Regions from separate parts of the Janthinobacterium sp. PSPC3-1 genome, predicted to be linked through region 3. Evidence: predicted binding sites of a transcription regulator. Region 3 holds the regulator's gene; each other region holds the start of a gene.
The links. The regulator LexA, encoded in region 3, represses DNA repair genes until DNA is damaged. The targets are predictions, from matches to a motif close to ACTGTATNNNNATACAGT.
Positions count from the first base shown of each region.

Region 1: the regulator LexA is predicted to act here: its motif matches at 2,946-2,963, upstream of ACP7B7_RS06740 (VRR-NUC domain-containing protein).
Region 2: the regulator LexA is predicted to act here: its motif matches at 3,488-3,505, upstream of imuA (translesion DNA synthesis-associated protein ImuA).

Region 1 is NZ_JAFCTQ010000004.1:126,346-132,910, forward strand. It holds gene ACP7B7_RS06735 (helicase C-terminal domain-containing protein) at 1-1,259, opposite strand, end outside; gene ACP7B7_RS06740 (VRR-NUC domain-containing protein) at 1,235-2,902, opposite strand; gene ACP7B7_RS06745 (MFS transporter) at 3,084-4,307, shown strand; gene ACP7B7_RS06750 (helix-turn-helix transcriptional regulator) at 4,304-4,954, shown strand; gene phaP (TIGR01841 family phasin) at 5,036-5,638, opposite strand; gene ACP7B7_RS06760 (hypothetical protein) at 5,745-5,939, opposite strand; gene ACP7B7_RS06765 (ATP-binding protein) at 5,917-6,565, opposite strand, start outside.
Region 2 is NZ_JAFCTQ010000027.1:34,555-41,119, reverse strand. It holds gene ACP7B7_RS23125 (hypothetical protein) at 1-65, shown strand, start outside; gene ACP7B7_RS23120 (DUF7146 domain-containing protein) at 147-1,163, shown strand; gene ACP7B7_RS23115 (DUF932 domain-containing protein) at 1,342-2,409, shown strand; gene ACP7B7_RS23110 (SOS response-associated peptidase) at 2,555-3,190, opposite strand; gene imuA (translesion DNA synthesis-associated protein ImuA) at 3,552-4,295, shown strand; gene ACP7B7_RS23100 (Y-family DNA polymerase) at 4,228-5,697, shown strand; gene ACP7B7_RS23095 (error-prone DNA polymerase) at 5,703-6,565, shown strand, end outside.
Region 3 is NZ_JAFCTQ010000001.1:376,804-383,368, forward strand. It holds gene purF (amidophosphoribosyltransferase) at 1-214, shown strand, start outside; gene ACP7B7_RS01710 (cystathionine gamma-synthase family protein) at 258-1,499, shown strand; gene lexA (transcriptional repressor LexA) at 1,565-2,203, opposite strand; gene rpsF (30S ribosomal protein S6) at 2,480-2,869, shown strand; gene priB (primosomal replication protein N) at 2,887-3,186, shown strand; gene rpsR (30S ribosomal protein S18) at 3,213-3,503, shown strand; gene rplI (50S ribosomal protein L9) at 3,531-3,986, shown strand; gene ACP7B7_RS01740 (replicative DNA helicase) at 4,124-5,509, shown strand; gene ACP7B7_RS01745 (DUF47 domain-containing protein) at 5,602-6,228, shown strand; gene ACP7B7_RS01750 (inorganic phosphate transporter) at 6,273-6,565, shown strand, end outside.

The DNA.
Region 1 (6,565 bases), on a different contig from region 3:
TTGAGCCGGTCCAGCGGTTTTTTCAACGGTTCGGGCGCGAACTTGCGCAAGCCCTTCAGCTGGATATGTTCAAGCTCGGCCGTGTACATGCCGCGCGCGCGCGACACCATATTGTGCGCTTCGTCGACCAGCACATTGACCTTCCAGTCATGCGCCAGGGTCATGCCGTACAGCATGGCGCTGAGGTCGAAATAATAATTGTAGTCGCCGATCACGACATCGCTCCAGCGTGCCAGTTCCATGCCCAGGTAGTAGGGACACACGCCCTGCTGCAGGGCGATGGCGCGCACGGCTTCCTTGTCGAGTATCAGGCCGCTTGCCAGCGCCACTTCGCGCGCCAGCGGCAGGCGGTCGTAGAAGCCGCGCGCCAGCGGGCACGATTCGCCATGGCAGGCTTTGTCCGGGTGCTCGCAGGCGCTGCTTTTCGCGCTCAGTTCCAGCACCCGCAGCGGCAGCAGTGGCGCGCTGTTTTTCAGGATGGCGCAGGCGTCGAGCGCCATCTGCCGGCCCGGTACCTTGGCTGCCAGGAAAAACAATTTGTCGAGGCCATGCGCTGCCGTGGCTTTGAGCATGGGAAACAGGCTGCCCACCGTCTTGCCGATGCCGGTGGGCGCTTGCGCCAGCAGGCAGCAGCCGCGGTTGCTGGCCTTGTACATGGCTACGGCCAGCTGGCGCTGGCCCGGGCGAAAGTCGGCATGGGGAAACGCCATCGCCGCCAGTTGCCGGTCGCGGCTGTCGCGGTGGGTCAGTTCCTGCTCGGCCCAGTCGATAAACAGGGTGCAGTGCTGTTCGAAAAAGATGCGCAGCGCTTCCGCCGTGCATTCCTCGTGCAGGATGGTTTCCTTCTGGCTGGCGATATCGAAATACACCAGCGCCACGCGCAGCATGGGCAGGTTCAGTTGCTGGCACAGCAAATAGCCATAGATGCGCGCCTGCGCCCAGTGCAGCTGGCGGTGGTTGGCCGGCATGGTGGACAGGTCGCCCCGATAGGTCTTGATTTCTTCCAGCTGGCGGCGGGCCGGATCGTAGCCGTCGGCGCGGCCGCGCACATGCAGCGGGCCGAAGTCGCCGGCCAGGCTGATTTCGCGCTGGTAATCATCGTCGCGCCGGCCGGTCACGGTGGCGTGGCCGGCGATGCCCTCCTGCGCCGTGGGCGAGGGCGTGAAGCGCAGGTCCAGGTCGCCGACTTTCGCGGTAAATTCGCACAGGGCGCGCACGGCAATGGTGTATCGCTTCACGCCGCCACCGCCTGCGACCATTGCAGGTAGCACACGGTCACCGGCATCGCGTGCTGGGCGCAATACGCGATCCAGCGCTGCTGGTTGTCCTGCAGGCGGTCGCCCGGGCCTTTCACTTCGATCATGCGATAACGCTGTTCGGCCGGCCAGAACTGGATCAGGTCGGGAAATCCCGTGCGGTTGCTTTTTATGTCGAGCAAGATGCGTTCAAACGCCTTTTTCAGATGGGTGGCCGGGATGCAGGCCAGGGCCAGCTCCAGCAATTCGCTGTCGAGCACCTGCCAGCTGACAAACGGCGACACGATGCCGGCCTTGGCGGCATGGGTGGCGCGCATGCTGGCGCGGTAGTCGCCATTGTCGAGCTGCGCCAGGCAGGCCGCAAAGTCGTCCAGGCGGCGCGCATGGAAGTCGGCGCTGTGCAGGTCGGCCGGGCCGCGGTGGAACGGGTGGAAAAAGGCGCCCGGGATCGCCTTGAAAATCGTGTGCCAGCACAACAGGCCAAACAGGGAATTGATCAGGGTGTTTTCCACGTAATAGACGGGTGCGTCCTGCTGCGTCAAGTGCTGCAGCACCACGCCTTCCACGTGGCAGCTTTCTTGCGGGAAGGGCAGCAGCAGATCGAGGCGCTCGACCGGCGCGGCTGGCGTGGCGGCCTGTTTCGCGTGGCCCAGTTTGCGCCGCAAGCGGGGCGCCATGCGCAGCAGCAACTGGCGCTCGGCCTCGCTTTCGGGCGCCTGCAGGGCGATCGACAATCGCTCGTAGGCGGCGCCCGGCTGTTCATCCTTTTCCAGTACGCGAATGGCGCGGCCGCGCGCGCCCGGATAGCGGCAGTCGGCGTAGGCGCGGTAGGCGGCGGGCCAGTCCTGCGATTTTTCCAGCTGCTGGGCGATCTGGAATTGCAATTTGTCGCGGCGGCTGGCCAGCCAGGCGTTGTCGCTCACGGGCGCCAGCGCCGCCAGTTCCCGCAGCACCTCGTCGGGGGCGGCGGGCGCGGCCTCGTCGTTGAAGCGCTCGCGGCACTGATGCAGCACTTCGTAGTGGGCGATATCCTGGCGCGTGCGAAAGCCGCGCGAGGCCAGCGAAAACTCCACTTTTTCATATTGATACACGCCCAGGTCGGACAACACGAATTCCGACCAGTCCTGGTGGTAGTTGCCGAAATAAATCAGGCGCAGCCGGTCGCACAGGGGCTGGTTGCATATGCTGTACAGCACGTCGTTCGAGGCCGGATACCAGGCGGAAAACGGCTGTTCGCCCGGATGTTGCTCGCGCAATGCGTCCAGCTGTTCCGTCTTGCGCGCCGCTTTCAAGGGGCCGGCGAGCAGGAATACCTGCTGCAGTTCGGGTTTCAGCAGCAGCTCGAACAGGGTGGCGATATCGATGGCCGGGTCCGCCACCACCCAGCCGGTGGCCAGCAGGGGCAGGGCGGCGCTGCGCGTGTCGCCGATTTCAGCGTAGTTGAGTTTGCTGGCGCGAAACAGACAACCCTTGCGCATCACCAGGCGCACGAACAGCGCGCGCGACGCTTGCGGCAGTTGCGCGAACTGCGCGATGAACTGCGTTTCTTCAACGCTCAGCAGATCGGCATAGCGCTCGCTGATCCAGTTCAGCACGCCCTGGAAGTTCTCCAGATAGTACAAGGGATTGTCCAGGACTCTCAACATGATGGGGCAGGCAGGCTCTTTGATGTTACTTGGATATGGTTTTACTGTGTTTATATACAGTTTAAACCGTGTCGGCCCGCTTGCCCAGCGATTTCCCCTGCGGGTGCGCCAGGCGTTGCGCGGGAACTGATAAATAATCAAATTTGTTTACTTATTGCAAGTCGCCCGGTATATTCTGCATATGAAAAATGTCATCCTGATCACCGCCGCCTGCCTGCTGGCCCTGCTGTCCACCATCGGCGCCTCCTTGCCGTATCCGATCTTGCCACCGCTGTTCGCGGCCGAGGCGCCGAATGCCTTCAATAACTTCATGGGGCTGCCGTCCAAGTTGCTGTTCGGCCTGGCGCTGACCATCAATCCGCTGGGCCTGCTGATCGGCTCGGCCTTGCTGGGGCCGCTGTCGGACCGCTATGGCCGCCGTCCTTTGCTGATGCGCACCGCCGTCGGCGCCGCCATCGGCCATGCGATCACGGCCTGGGCCCTGGTGATCCAGTCCTACCCGCTGTTTATTGTCGCGCGCTTTATCACCGGCCTGCTCGAAGGCAATGGCGCCGTGGCGCGCGCCATGCTGGCCGACCAGTTGCAGGGGCCGCTGCGCCTGCGCGCCATGTCGTGGCTGAACGGCGCTTTTTACCTGGGCTGGCTGGTGGGGCCGATCCTGGCCGGCGCTACCCTGGCGTGGGGCGTGACGGTGCCGTTCTGGATCGCCGCCGGCGCGCTGATGCTGGTGGCCGTGCTGGTGGCGGTCGGCTTGCCGCGCGAAACGCCATCCTTGCTCACGACTTCGTGGTGGCAGGTGGCGCGCGACCGCCATTCGCTCAATCTGCTGCGCCACGAAGAGCTGCGCACCCTGTTCATCGTGCAACTGGCACTGACCTGCGGCGTGGCCAGTTTTTATGAGTTTTATCCGCTGTGGCTGGTTGAAACGGCCCACTACGATGCGCAGGCGATCGCCTGGGTGAACGTGGGCCTGTGCGGCACCATGACCATCACCTCCTTGCTGGCGGGCGGCCCCAGCCGCCATGCGCCGCTGCTGCGCGCCGGCTGGTATGCCTGCGCCGTGGCGCTGGCGATCGCCATCCTGGCGATGGGCAATATCTGGGTCGGCATTGCCGCCATCGTGCTGTTCGGCATTCCCAACGCGCTGTACAACACGGTGCTGCAAGGCTGGTGCGCCGAGCGTTTCAGCGCGCACGGCCAGGGCGCCGTGATGGGCTTGCTGTCGACCACCTTTTGCATCGCCAATATCATCGTCGCACTGGGTGGCTCGCTGCTGATCCTGATTGACACGCGGCTGGTGCTGGTGGTGGGCGCCTTGTGCGCGGCCTGGTCGGCCTGGCGCATGCATGGCTGGCGCCGGCATTTGAACGCCACCGATGCGCCGGAGCTGAAGGCGGCGGCATGAGCGCCACTGTGGCCACCTCGGAACAGACGCTGTTCCTGCTGAAAATGCGCGGCTCGCAAACGGCGCAGCAACTGGCGGTCTTGCTCGATGTGACCTCGATGGGCGCGCGGCGCCAGCTCGAAGCGGCGCGTGGCAAAGGCCTGGTGACTTTCGAGGACGTGGCCGACAAGGTGGGGCGGCCGTCACGGCGCTGGTCGCTGACGGACGCCGGCCATGCGCGCTTTCCCGACCGCCACGCCGACCTGACCCTGGAACTGATCAGCCAGGTGCGCCAGCTGTTCGGCGACGAGGGACTGGATAAACTGATCGCCGCGCGCGAGGCGGGCAGCGTAGCGGCCTACCGCGCGCTGATCGATGACGGCGCGCAGCTGTCGGACCGCGTGGCCAGCCTGGCCATGGCGCGCGATGGCGAAGGCTATATGGCCGACAGCAAGGCACAGCCGGACGGCAGCGTGCTGCTGGTGGAAAACCATTGCCCGATCTGCGCGGCGGCAACGGCGTGCCAGAAATTCTGCCGTTCGGAACTGGCGATCTTCCAGCGCGTGCTGGGCGACGATTGTATGGTGGAGCGCAGCGAGTATCTGCTGGAAGGGGGGAGACGGTGTGTGTACCGGATCGTGCCGGTAATTGTGGGGAGGTCGGATTAGCGGCGGAACGCCGCGTAATCCGACAACATTGTTGGCAAGGACTGGGGTGGTGTCGGATTACGGCCTGCGGCCTGATCCGACCTACTTTTTCCTGGCGGCTTTGGGCGCCGCCTTGTCCACCGCTTCCTGCACGCCCGCCGTCGCCTTGTCCGACGCCTGCGCGACCTGCGCCGAGGCCTTGGCGATCTGCTCTTCCACGGTTTTCACGGCCTGTCTGGTGGCCTTGGTCACTTGCTCGTAGCCGAGGAAGGCGTTGTCGATGGCGGCCTTGACGATGGCGACGGCGTTTTCCGAACCGGGCGGCACGTTTTTCGTCACGTCGTAGATCAGGGCGCTCAAGTTGCTTTTGGCTTCGGCCACATGGGCTTCGGCGGCGGTGGTGAACTCGGTGTGGATGTCCTTGATGATTTCATCGAGCTGCTGCTTGTAGGCCTTGGCGCCGGCCACGCCGGGCTGCAGCTGGGCGGCGGCGGCGGCCATGGCCGCTTTCGGATCCCTGGCCTGGCTGATTTCCTTGCCGGCCGCGATGCTGTCTTCCATGCCGGATTTGGCGGTGGCCATGTTCAAGGCCAGTACTTGCTCCACACCCTGCACCGCCTTGGTGGTGAGGGTGTTGAAGGTCATCAGCTGGAATTCGAACAGGGCCTTGGTGGCCGATGCGAATTGTTCGGGATTGGTAAACATGTGGTCTCCTCGGTTTGAATAGATACGTTTTTATCTTCCAATACTCTTCGGCACTGCATTGCCATCGCTTGCTGTCAAGCCGGTTGCCCCGTGTTGTTGTGCCCCATTATTTAACAAGCGCCGGTTTTTCGCAACGGCTATCTTTGTACGGTCCCGAGGCCAGTTCCCAGCCGAAGCCCAGGGTCGATTGCGCGCACGACAGGGTGCCATCGACCTTGCTGCGCCATTTGTACCAGGGCGCCGGTGCGGCCCATGCGGCGGTGCAGGCGGCCAGCAGGCTAGCGGCGATCAGCTGCTTCATCTTGTTCTCCAGTGAAGGCGCCGGCCTGCGGCGCGACGACCGGCAGGTGCAAGGTAAACGTGGTGCCGGCCTCGCTGCTGGCCGCCTCGATATGGCCACCGAGCACGCCGGTGACGATATTGTGCGCCACGTGCAGGCCCAGGCCCGAGCCGCCCGAGCCGAGCCGGGTGGTAAAGAAAGGGTCGTAGATGCGCGCCAGGTCGCCGGCGGCAATCCCCGCGCCATTGTCGGCAATCGCGATGCTGATGGTTTTCTCGTCGGCGCTGGCGCGCGCCGTGATGCCGATCGCGCCGCCGCTGCGCCCTTCGAAAGCGTGGCGCACGCAGTTTTCCACCAGGTTGCTCAGCACCTGGCCCAGCGGGCCGGGGTAGCTGTCCATCGCCAGCTCCGGCGCCACGTCCTGGCTCAGGACATGGCCGGCGCCCTTCAACGTGGCCGACAGCGGCAGCATCAGTTCGGCGATGAACTGGCGCAGCAGGAAGTGGCGGCGCTGCGAGCTGGCGCGGTCGACGGCGATCTGCTTGAAGCTCGACACCAGGTCGGCCGCGCGCTGCAGGTTGCGCAGCACGATGGCGTCCGCTTCGCCGGCCTGCGCCAGATAGGTTTCCAGTTCCGAGCGGCGCAAG
Region 2 (6,565 bases), on a different contig from region 3:
AAAATCCGCAATGGATTAATCAGAAAATTAAAACATCCATTGTGCAGACTGATCTATTTTCTTGATGCCTTCTATTCATCCACCTGCGGGGGTGCCGGCCCCGTCGGTCGCACCTTGCGTCATGGTGGTGTTGATCCGGGGAGAAGATGATGAACATACAGGAGTACGAGGGGCGGATGCGTCGCATGCTGACGCTTGCCCACGGTCGCTGGACAGCGATCTTGGCAGAATGCGGTGTGGATCACAGGCTGCTCAAGCACCGGAACGGGCCTTGCCCAATCGCGGGTTGTGGCGGTAAAGATCGCTTTCAGTACACCGACAAGTTTGGAGAAGGAAATTATTTTTGCCGTGCTTGCGGTGCCGGAGGAGGTTTCAAGCTACTGCAGCACTGGCTGGGACTAAGCGCTGGCGATACCTTACGTAAGGTGGAAAAAGTGCTCAATGTGCTTCCTGAAACGCCTACCTCAAGCGGACCGCAACGCACTACACGCGACGCGCGGCGCAGCCGGGAGAAAGTATGGAACGAAGCGCGGCCGATCAAACCAGGCGATGAGGTAAATCGATACCTGGAGAATCGTGGCATCGCGCTGGAGCAGTATCCCGCAACGCTACGATTTCATCCCGCTTTGCCTTATTTTATCAAGGACGAGCACGCTGAAAAGTATGTCCACGTCGGCGATTATCCCGCCATGCTTGCTTGTCTCCAAGCAAAGGAAGGCAGCCCCGTGGCACTGCATCGCACCTATCTGCTCGATGGCCAGAAGGCGCCCGTGGATTCGCCGAAGAAATTGCTGGGAGATACGTGGTTCGCTTCCGCAGTCCGATTGGGGGAGCCCTCGACTGAACTCTCGGTGGCGGAAGGGCTTGAAAATGGCATCGCCATCTACAAGCACCATGGTCCGCCCGTCTGGTCGGCTTTGACGGCCGGGAATCTGGAAAAGATCTGGATTCCCGACACGATCAAGCGGCTACGCATCTATGGCGACAACGATGCCAATAGCTGCTTTGATGGGCAAGCCTCGGCATTCAGCTTGGCACGTCGTCTGAAAAAAGCGCGCCGCAGCGCACCGCTGGAAGTAGAAGTATTGATTCCCGAGGATAACGGGGCAGATTGGGTCAATGTACTGGCCCCTCAGTTCAGTTACCTCAATCACGCGGCGTAACATCGCCGCACAAACGTTGATAGGCGGGACTGCAAAGGCCCCTTGTCATGTACCGGCGGCAACGCTGGGTCGTACAAAGAGCGCATCGTGAGCGCCCTGAATGTTGTGATCAGTTTTTCAACCCCTGCGGGGATGTTCCCGCAGAGGGAGCATCTCCGCTATTTTTTTGGAGATCATCATGAAAGAAGGACGTAGCCTGAGAGGTCTGGCAACTGAGCTTGAACGTCAACTGGCCAGTAAAAAAGACATGATCGTGCCGGTGATGAAGATGCACGTATCCACTGACGCGGCCGGCCAGTGTGCCCTGGTGGTCGACGAACAAGACAGCGAACACGCGTATCCTGTGACCGATTTTGCCTTGCGCCAGATCGCTGACAAGCACGCGATTCCCTACGCCTATTTCGAACGCATGCGCCTGGAACAGCCGGTGTTGTTCGACCAGAACGTCAACACCTGGCTGCACGCGAACGCCAGCGTGAATCGCTTGGTCCGCACGCTCGATGGCAAAGCGCGCGCCTTTCTGACCGATCGCTATCGCAGGATCGACAACTGGGATCTGGCCAACTACATTTTGCCGATCCTGAGCCGTCTGCCGGGTGCCCGCTTCGAATCGGTGGAGCTGACCGAATCCAGGATGTTCCTGAAAGTCGTCACCAGCAACGTGTCCTGCGAGGTCGCACCTGGCGACGTGATCCAGGCTGGCGTCATAGTCAGCAATTCGGAGATTGGCCACGGCAAGCTGCGTGTCGAGCCACTTATCTACCGGCTGGTGTGCAGGAACGGCATGATCGTGGCCGATCGAGCGATGCGTAAAACCCATCTGGGTCGAAAACTGATCAGCGACGAAGACAACGTCGTGGTGTTTCAGGACGATACGCTGAAGGCAGAAGACCATGCCTTGTTCCTGAAAACCCGCGATATGGTCGAGTCAGCAGTGTCGGAAGTCACCTTCCGCCTGATTTCGGCAAAAATGCAGAAAACCATGGGCATCAAACTGCTTGGTGACCCCGTCAAGTCAGTCGAGGTACTGGCGAACCGGTTTGCATTTAACGATGACGAAAGCGGCGGCGTGCTGCGCCACTTGATCGAAGAAGGGGATCTATCCGGGTTTGGTCTGCTCAATGCCGTCACCGGCTACTCACAGGACATCGCCGATTATGAGCGGGCGACGGACTTCGAAGAGTTCGGTGGCCACATCCTCAATTTTGAACCGGTGGACTGGAAGGCGATCGTCATGCCTGCCTGAGATCCATGCGGCAGTAGTGACATCAGCACGGCTCGTCGCGTCACGCAATAATGCAGTTCAACAGCCCGGACCAGTATGTTCAGTCCGGGCTTTTTTATTGTCACCGCTGGCAATGGCAGATCTTCCAACGCTACGGAAAAGTGCTTTATTTTTTGGGCGCCGGCACGGCCGCCATCAATTCGGATGGATAGAGCGTCAGAAAGGCCCGGGCAAATTCCGGATCACCGCAATCGAGCCAGTCATCGTATTGTGATGCTGGAACAATGACAAGTGAGCGCTTTTCCTGGTCAGGCTTATGAAACCGCCGCATCAATGGATGGTCATCCGCGTTCACTGTCAACTGCGTAAAGCTAAAGCCCGGCGCGCCCTCGATATCAACAGTGTCGCGCCACAATCCCGCCACTGCAAACAATGCCTGATCCGCCATGCCAATGCGCCAGCGGACATGTTCACCCGTTTCCCAGTTCGGCTCATAGAACCCCGCCATCGGCACCAGGCAAAGCTGCCCTTGACGCCATGGCTTTGAAAAGCTGCGTTTGCTACCGACTGTCTCTGATTTGGCATTCATGGTACTGAATTTCTTGACCCCGGCGGGAATGCTCTTTTGCGGTACCATGCCAAATGTGCCGATCAGCGTTTCCCTAGCTCCCTGTACGCCGCGACGGATAATAGGTGCCGCATAATCTTGCCATGTTTCCGCTGGCCACTGTGCATCGGGTGCGGCCACCGTGTTGAACAGATCGAGTTCGTGCCGCTTTACAGTCACATAGTTCACGCACATGGTGCCCCCATCGAGTTAACTGTCTCGATTGTACAAGCAGACCGTGCCATTCTCAGTTCGTCAGGTCACGCATGCCGACAAGGCACAGGCCGGTCGTGATCGCCAGTCTGGAGGGCGTGCCAGGCACGGTTTCCCAATCGCCGGCACTGCAATACATGCGGCCAGTGTGCGTTTCTCCGATTCTGACCAAGCTACCTCGCCCTGCATGGGTTGAACCATCGCTCGCGCTCCTGGACGTCATCGACCATTCCAAGATGCAATTGAATTTCCTTGCGCATTTTTTTCAATTGCCATTATACTGTATGCCTATACAGTATTTTATTGACAACAACATTCATTTCTAGACGAACATTGAACTGCCATGCTTACCTCTCCTCTCACCATCACCGCAGAAGCACGGATTGCGGGACAGCTCGCCATGCGCGATGTCTGGCGGGCGAGTGAACTGGCCATATCGCGTTCGACTACTTGTAGCACCGGCCACGCAGCGCTCGATGCCCAGCTGCCGAACAGCGGTTGGCCGCGTTCGGCATTGATTGAAGTATTGGTACAACAGGCAGGGATTGGTGAGATCCAGCTGCTGCAGCCAACGCTGGCCAGCCTGTCCCGCACCCAGCGCATCGCGCTGATCCAGCCCCCTTATCTGCCGCATGCGATGGCGTGCAAATCCTGGGGTATCAATGAGCGCAATTTGCTCTGGCTGCGCTCAGCCAGTTCGGCCGATGCGCTGTGGTCAGCTGAACAGATCCTTAAAAACGGCTCGTGCGGCGCGGTGATTCTGTGGCAGGCCAATGTCCGGCCAGAGGCGCTGCGGCGCCTGAATCTGGCAGCGCAAAGTACCGACACCTGGCTGTGGCTGATGCGCCCGCTGTCATCGAGTGCCGATGCCTCGCCATCGCCGCTGCGCCTTGCTCTGCGTCCGGCACTCGGCGGCGTGTCGGTTGACATCATCAAGCGTCGCGGCCCCCATTGCGACGCGCCGCTCTTCGTATCGCTTGCAGACATGCCCGCCGGTCGCCACTCCCTGGAGACACCCCATGAAATTACTGCTCAGCGTACACCTGCCGTTGCTGCCGCTCGAAACGCTGCGCCCGTCCTGGTCTGACGCCGGCGCGTATGCCGTGATGCACCTGCAGATGGTCCACGCCCTGTCCCCCGAGGCAGCACGCAGTGGCGTGCGGATCGGCATGCGGGCCGCAGGCGTGGCGGCAATTGCCCCCGATACCATCCTGATCGATCGTGACATCGAGAAGGAAGCGCGTGCGCTCGACGCCATTGCCATGGCACTGCTCCAATTTACCCCCGAAGTGACATTTGCCGACGATTTTTCGATCCTGATGGAGGTCAGCGCGAGCCTGCGCCTGTTCAATGGGCCGCACGCGCTGTGCCAGCGTGTCAGCCGCAGTGTCGCACTACTGGGCTTTACTCCCCAGATGGGCAGTGGGCCGACAGCGCAGGGGGCCTGGCTACTGGCCAGGAGCGGTCGGCGCAAGCATGCAATTTGTCGCCGCCGCACCTTGGCCATGACTTCGCTGCACCGCTATCTCGACCGCTTGCCGAACGAGCTGCTGCCGTCCGCGGCAGCCCATAGCGACTGGTTTGCCGGTATTGGCGCAAAGCACCTGGGAGCGCTGCGGCGCTTGCCGCGCACCGGCCTGATGCGGCGCACCAGCAAGGCCCTCATTGACGAACTCGATCGCGCATACGGCCAGGCGCCCGAAATGTTTCAATGGCTCACCATGCCGCTGCACTTTTCCGAACGCGTGGAAACCTTTGACCGGGTCGAACATGCCGAGGCGCTGATGCACGGCGCGACGCGGCTGATCCTGCAGTTGGTCGGCTGGTTGACCTCACTGCAGCAAGCCGTACGCATGTTCACACTGGCACTCGAGCATGAGCGCGGCCGCGCGGCAATCGCGCCGACCATCCTTGACATTGCGTTAGCCGAGCCGGCATGGCATGAAGCACATCTGGTGCGATTGCTCAAAGAGCGCCTGGCAAAGGTCGAGCTGACCGCACCGGTGATTGCCTTGCGACTGGAGGCGAGCCGTATCGAACCGATGCTGCCGCCCAACGCCTCGCTGTTTCCGGAGCCTGGCGGCTCGCCACAAGATTATCACCGCCTGCTTGAGCTGCTCACCGCGCGGTTAGGCGTCGACAATGTCCTCTCGCCTGCGGCGGCGCAGGACTATCGGCCGGAGTTTTGCAATGCATGGACACCCGTCACGGAAAAGCGTGCCAAACCGGATGGCGACGAGATCATGTCCGGCCGGCCGTTCTGGCTGCTGCCCAAACCCATTCCATTACTGATGCGCAACGAGCGGCCGTTCTACAGCAGTCCATTGAAACTGATCCAGGGGCCCGAACGGCTTGAAGCAGGGTGGTGGGACGACCAGACCGCGGCGCGCGACTATTACGTGGCGCAGGGTACCGATGCCACTTGCTACTGGATCTATCTCGAGCGTGTCAAAGACGCGCGCTGGTATTTACATGGACTGTATGCGTGAAAGCCATGCACACTATCCCGATCACTCCCGTGTCGACGCTACCCGATTACGCCGAACTCCAAGCATTTAGCCACTATACTTTTTTGCGCGGAGCCTCGGCCCCGGAGGATCTGGTCGCGCGCGCCTACAATCTGGGCTACAAGGCAGTGGCCATCACCGACGAGTGCACGCTAGCCGGCGTCGTCAAAGCCCACATCGCTGCCAAGACGCTGGGCATGCATTTGGTGATCGGCAGCCAGATGACGGCCACGCCGGAGGACGGCAGTGCATCGTTCGATCTGATTATCCTGGCCATGTCGCACAACGGTTACGGCAACCTGTCCGAGCTTATTACCGTCGCGCGCACCCGTAGCGAGAAGGGAACGTATCTGCTCAAGCCCAGGGACATCGCCGCGCCAGTCGGCGACCTGGTGCACCTGCGCGGCATGCACGACTGCCAGTTCATCCTGGCGCCGCGCTACAACACCGCCTACGAGGAAGTGGCGCGCCAGGCGGCATGGCTGGTGCAATGCGTGCCTGGCCGTGCGCGTATCGCCCTGACACTCCATCATCGTGGCCAGGACGAGCAGCATCGCACGCTGGTTGCCAATATCTCGCGCGAATTTGGCATGCCGGTGGTCGCCACGGGGGAGGTATGCATGCATGTGCGCTCCTGCAAACCATTGCAGGACACCATGACGGCGATCCGGCATGGCGTGCCGGTAGCCCAGTGCGGCTACCGGCTGGCGCCAAACGCGGAGCAGCACCTGCGGGCGCGCGTACGCCTGGCCAATCTGTACCCGCGCGAAGCGATGGAAGAGGCGGTACGCGTTGCGCAATCATGCCAGTTTTCGCTCGACGAACTGCGCTATCAGTATCCGCACGAGCT
Region 3 (6,565 bases):
GGATATCGACGACCTGAAGCAGGCGATTGCCGACGTCAATCCGGCCCTGACCAGCTTTGAAGCGTCGTGCTTCGACGGCGTCTACGTGACGGGCGATGTATCGCAGGACTACCTGGACCGTCTGGAATATGCGCGCCATAATCCGAAGGCGGCCGCACCCGAAGACACGCCGCGTTCCCAGCTGAACCTGAACCTGGCGACCACGGAAGCATAAGTAACCTGCCCGGCCTGCGCCGGGCTTTTTTTTCTCTGCGATCATGAACGACAAAAAAAACTACGGCTTTACCACCACCATCCTGCATAGCGACCGCCGCAAGGGCATCGAACACGGCTCGCTGCACAAGCCCGTGCATACCTCGGTCGCGTTCGGCTACAGCGACGCGCGCCAGCTGGCCTCCGTGTTCCAGGGCAAGGAACCGGGCTTCCGCTATGGCCGCCAGGGCAACCCGACCGTCTCCGCGCTGGAAGACAAGGTCAACCAGATGGAAGACGGCGTCGCCACCTTGTGCTTTGCCACCGGCATGGGCGCCATCGGCGCCGTGGTGCAGTCGCTGCTGCGGGCGGGCGACCATGTGGTGTCGTCGGCCTTTTTGTTCGGCAATACCAACAGCCTGTGGCAGACCGTCACGGGGCAGGGCATCGCCGTATCATTCGTCGATGCCACCGATGTCGCCAACGTGGCGGCCGCCATCACGCCGCAAACGCGCATCGTGTTCGTCGAAACCATCGCCAATCCGCGCACCCAGATCGCCGACCTGGCAAAGATCGGTGAGCTGTGCCGCGAAAAAGGCATCCTGTATATCGTCGACAACACCATGACCACGCCCTACCTGTTCCGCCCGAAAGCGGTCGGCGCCGGCCTGGTGATCAATGCGCTGACCAAGTCGATCGGCGGCCACGGCAATGCGCTGGGCGGCAGCCTGACCGATACGGGCGTGTTCGACTGGACGCAGTACCCGAATATTTTCGAGAACTATAAAAAGGCGGCGCCGAAACAGTGGGGCATTGCGCAGATCCGCGCCAAGGCCCTGCGCGACTTCGGCGCCTCGCTGGGGCCGGAAGCGGCCCACCATATCGCCGTCGGCGCCGAAACCATGGCCCTGCGCATGGACCGCACCTGCTCGAACGCCTTGGCGCTGGCCACCATGCTGCAGGCCGATCCGCGCGTGGCGGCCGTGCACTATCCGGGCTTGCCGGGCCACCCGCAGCACGCGCTCGCCACCGAGCTGTTCCGCAGCTACGGCTCGCTGTTCAGCTTTGAGCTGAAAGACGGCATCGACTGCTTCGATTTCCTCAACCGCTTGAGGCTGGCGATTCCTGCCAGTAACCTGGGCGACACGCGCACCCTGGTGATACCGGTGGCGCACACGATCTTCTACGAGATGGGTGCCGAGCGCCGCGCCAGCATGGGTATTGCCGAGTCGTTGATCCGCGTCTCGGTCGGTATCGAAGACGAAGCCGATCTGCTCGATGATTTCAAGAGCGCGCTGGACGCTTAACTGCTACGGCAAGTAAAAAGGGCCGCGACAGCAATGCTGTCGCGGCCCTTTTTGCGTGAAATCGATTAATGCCAGCTGCGCATCAGCCCGACTGCGAGACCTTCCAGCGCAAATTCGTCTTCCGGCGACACGGTAATCACCTTGAAGTCGGGGTTTTCCGGCAGCAGTTCGATCAGGGTGCCGGTCTTCCTGTAGCGCTTGACGGTGACTTCATCGCCGATGCGGGCCACGACGATCTGGCCGTTCTTGGCGCTGTCGATCTTTTTCACGGCCAGCAGGTCGCCGTCCATGATGCCGGCGTCGCGCATCGACCAGCCGCGCACTTTCAGCAGGAAGTCGGGCTTGCTGGAAAACAGGGCCGGGTCGACGTTGTAGCTCGCTTCCAGGTTTTCCTGCGCCAGGATCGGCGAGCCGGCGGCAACGCGGCCGATCAGCGGCAGCGACATCAGCAGCGCGGCCGGCACTTTCGGCAGCGCCGGCTCGGTGACGGACGCGCCGATCAGGCGGATGCCGCGCGAGGTGCCCGGCGAAATCTCGATCGCGCCCTTGCGGGCCAGGGCCTGCAAATGCTCTTCGGCCGCATTGGCCGATTTGAAACCCAATTCATTGGCGATTTCGGCGCGGGTCGGAGGAAAACCCGTGTTTTCAATCGCGTCCTTGATCAGGTTCAGGATTTGTTCTTGTCGTGCTGTCAGCTTGATCATGGATGGTGGGTGCATAGTGAAATGCTGTCTATATGAACAGTCTGTATTTTTGTACAGTATCGCCGACTATGCAAGCGACTTTCGGCATTTTCGGCTGATTTCGATGCAAAAAATCACCTGGCGCGCAAAAAGGGCAGGCCGGCCGCCGCTCCAGGCGCCGTCGAAGAAGCAATGGTTGATCGGATTGCAAAAGGCGGTTATAATCTTCGGCTGACCTTCCCACACCCGTCTTGACGCCGGGGTGGGCGATTATCAATCCGACCTGAAGGAGTTTGCATGCGTCATTATGAAATAGTCTTTATCGTCCATCCGGACCAGAGCGAGCAAGTGCCCGCGATGATCGAACGCTACAAAGCCAGCGTAACCACCCGCGGCGGTTCGGTTCACCGCGTGGAAGATTGGGGCCGCCGTCAAATGGCTTACTCGATCCAGAAGCTGCCTAAAGCACACTACATCTGCCTGAACATCGAATGCGACAACGAGACCCTGGTCGAGTTGGAAACTGCATTCAAATTCAATGATGCCGTGTTGCGTCACCTGACCGTTAAAATGAAGAAAGCTGAAACAGCTCCTTCGCCGATGATGAAATCGGTACAACGCGAAGATGCGGCGAAAAGCCACCGCACCGAAGCACCAGCAGCCGCTCCAGCCGCAGCAGCAGCCTAATTGAGCAGGATCGTGCGCTGAACCAGTTACAAGTTACCGCCATCATTGCCGAGCGCGAAATATTGCGCTATACCCCGGCAGGGTTGCCGATCGTGAATGCAGTATTGCAGCACAGTTCGCAGCAGATGGAAGCCGGTATTGCCCGTTTGACCGAGTTTGATGTTGCCGCGCTTGCCGCTGGCGAAATTTCAGGCCGGTTCAGCCAGGCAAGCTTGGGCGGGGTGTATCAGTTCACGGGTTTCCTGGCCAGAAAAAGCCGCAACAGCAAGAGTTTGGTGTTTCACATCATTGATTTTAGTGCAGTCATTTCTGACTAGCGCATTTATAGATACAGGAGCCTCACATGGCATTCGGTAAAAAGTTCGACAAAAATAAGCTCAAGCTTAAAGAAAAACGCAAACAGCAAAACCCACTGTTCAAACGCAAGAAGTTCTGCCGCTTCACCGCAGCACACGTTGAACAAGTTGACTACAAAGACGTTGACACGCTGAAAGACTTCGTCCAAGAAAACGGCAAGATCATGCCAGCACGCCTGACCGGTACCAAAGCGCACTACCAGCGCCAAGTTGACACCGCAATCAAGCGCGCTCGCTTCCTCGCGCTGCTGCCATACACCGATCTGCACCACGCTTAATCGGTCAGATATTCCTGGAGAAGAACTATGCAAATCATTCTGTTAGAAAAAGTTGTTAACGTCGGTAACCTCGGCGAAGTCGTCAAAGTCAAAGACGGTTACGCACGTAACTTCCTGATTCCACAACGCCTGGCCCGTCGTGCTACCGCTACCGCGATCGCCGAATTCGAAGTCAAGCGCGCCGAACTGGAAAAAGCTGCTGCCGCCAAACTGGCCGCATCGCAAGCCCAGGGCGAAAAACTGAGCGGCCTGACCGTTCAAGTCGCTCAAAAAGCTGGCGTCGATGGCCGTCTGTTCGGTTCCGTCACCAACTTCGACATCGCTGAAGCGCTGACCAAGCAAGGTTTTGCTGTTGAAAAAGCACAAATCCGCATGCCTACCGGCCCGCTGAAAGTTGTTGGCGAGCACAACGTTTCGGTTGCTCTGCACACCGACGTGGTGGTGGAAGTGGTCATTGCCGTCGTACCAGACGCAAACGCGTAAATCGTTTGCAGGCCTTGGCCTGCAGGCATTGCCGCAATAGAAAAAGCCGGGTTCGCCCGGCTTTTTTGTCGCCTTTTTTTCGCTGATTTTCAGCCCTTTATTTTTGCCCGGACGCCGAAGCGGGTATAATTCGCGCCATGAACGCCCCCTCAGATCCACAACTGGATTCCCTCCGCATACCGCCGCATTCGATCGAAGCAGAACAGTCCGTCATTGGCGGCCTGCTGCGCGACAATGCCGCGTATGACCGCATTGCCGATTTCATGCATGCGGATGATTTCTATCGCTATGACCATCGCATCATCTTCGAGCAAATCGTCAAGATGGTGAACGCCTCCAAACCGGCCGATGTCATTACTGTTTTTGAAACCCTGACCCAGCTCGGCAAGGCCGAGGATGTGGGCGGACTCGCTTACCTGAACGCGATGGCGCAGAACACGCCGTCGGCCGCCAATATCCGCCGCTACGCCGAGATCGTGCGCGACCGCGGCGTGCTGCGCAAACTCATCACCGTGGCCGACGATATCTCGGGCACCGCCTTCAGCCCGCAAGGCAAGGAAGTCAAGCAGATGCTTGACGAAGCCGAATCGAAGATCTTCGCGATCGCCGAAGAAGGCGCGCGCGGCGCCCAGGGCTGGACCGCGATCCAGCCCTTGCTGACGCAGGTGGTCGAGCGCATCGACGAGCTCTACAGCCGCGACAATCAAAGTGAAATCACCGGCGTGCCGACCGGTTTCATCGACCTCGACCGCATGACGTCCGGCCTGCAGCCGGGCGACCTGGTGATCGTGGCCGGCCGTCCGTCGATGGGCAAGACCGCGTTTTCCGTCAATATCGGCGAGAACGTGGCGATCGACAGCGGCTTGCCGGTGGCCGTGTTCTCGATGGAGATGGGCGGCGCCCAGCTGGCCATGCGTATGCTCGGTTCGGTCGGACAGCTGGACCAGCACCGCCTGCGCACCGGCCGCCTGAACGACGAAGACTGGCCGCGCCTGACCAACGCGATCCAGAAGATGAACGACGCCCAGTTGTACATCGATGAAACCCCGGCGCTCAACTCGATCGAGCTGCGCGCCCGCTCGCGCCGTCTGTCGCGCCAGTGCGGCAAGCTGGGCCTGATCATCGTCGACTACTTGCAGCTGATGTCGGCCAATAGTCCCGGCGACAACCGCGCCACCGAGATTTCCGAAATTTCACGGGGCCTGAAAGGGCTGGCGAAAGAACTCGGCTGCCCGGTGATCGCGCTGTCGCAGCTGAACCGCTCGCTGGAACAACGCCCGAACAAGCGTCCGGTGATGTCGGACTTGCGCGAATCGGGCGCGATCGAGCAGGATGCCGACGTGATCCTGTTCATTTACCGCGACGAGGTCTACAACCCAGATTCGCCCGACAAGGGCACGGCCGAAATCATTATCGGCAAACAGCGTAACGGGCCGATCGGCAGCATCCGCCTCACTTTCATGGGGCAGTACACCAAATTTGGCAATTACAGTGGTGGCCTGGCGCTTTACCAAGGCGACTAATCCATCAGCACTGGCATTCCATCGGCCGCCCCCACTCACCGGGGCGGCTTTCTGTAGTAAATAACACGACTCAATGCTTAACGGAGAATGACATGTTTGGACGCTTGATGCCCACTGAGGGCAAGTTTTTTGAATTGTTTAACCAGCACGCGGAACTATGCGTCAAGGGCGCCAAAGAGATGCTTGGCCTGATGACCAATTTCGACGACCTGGAAAACCGCGTGCATGCCATCGAGAGCATCGAGAAACAGGCCGACAAGGTGACCTACGCCACGGTCGAAATGCTGCACAAGACCTTCATCACGCCGATCGACCGCGACGACATCCACCAGCTGATCACGCGCCAGGACGACATCCTGGACCTGCTGGAAGACGCGGCGCAAACCGTTTCCCTGTATGACCTGAAAGCCGTCACGCCGGAAGCCAAGCGCCTGGCCGAACTGGTGCTGGCCTGTACCGAAAAAGTGCGCGACGCCGTCGCCCTGCTGCACAATATGGACAACTCGCGCAAGATCGTCGCCATCTGCGAAGAGATCGACCGCCTGGAGTCGGACGCCGACCACGTGATGCGCGCCGCCATGTCCAAGCTGTTCCGCGACGAGCCGGACGTGCGCAACCTGATCAAGATGAAGGCGATCTACGAGCTTCTGGAAACCGTGACCGACCGTTGCGAAGATGTGTCCAATATTATCGAAGGCATCATCGTCGAAAACGCGTAAGCGTTTGGGCCTGTCCTGAACCAGAATCAGAAAAGAACATACCAATGACCATACAAATCAGCATCTACGTGCTAGGCCTGTTGATCGTCCTCGCACTGCTGTTTGACTTCATGAACGGCTTCCACGATGCCGCCAACGCGATCGCCACGGTGGTCTCGACGGGTGTATTGAAACCGCAGACCGCGGTTGCCATGGCCGCCACCTTCAACTTTGTCGCCATTTTCGTGTTTCACCAGCTGACCGTGGCCGCCACGGTGGGCAAGGGCACCATCGACCCGGCGGTGATCGACCAGTACGTGATCTTCGGCGCGCTGATGGGCGCCATCTTCTGGAACCT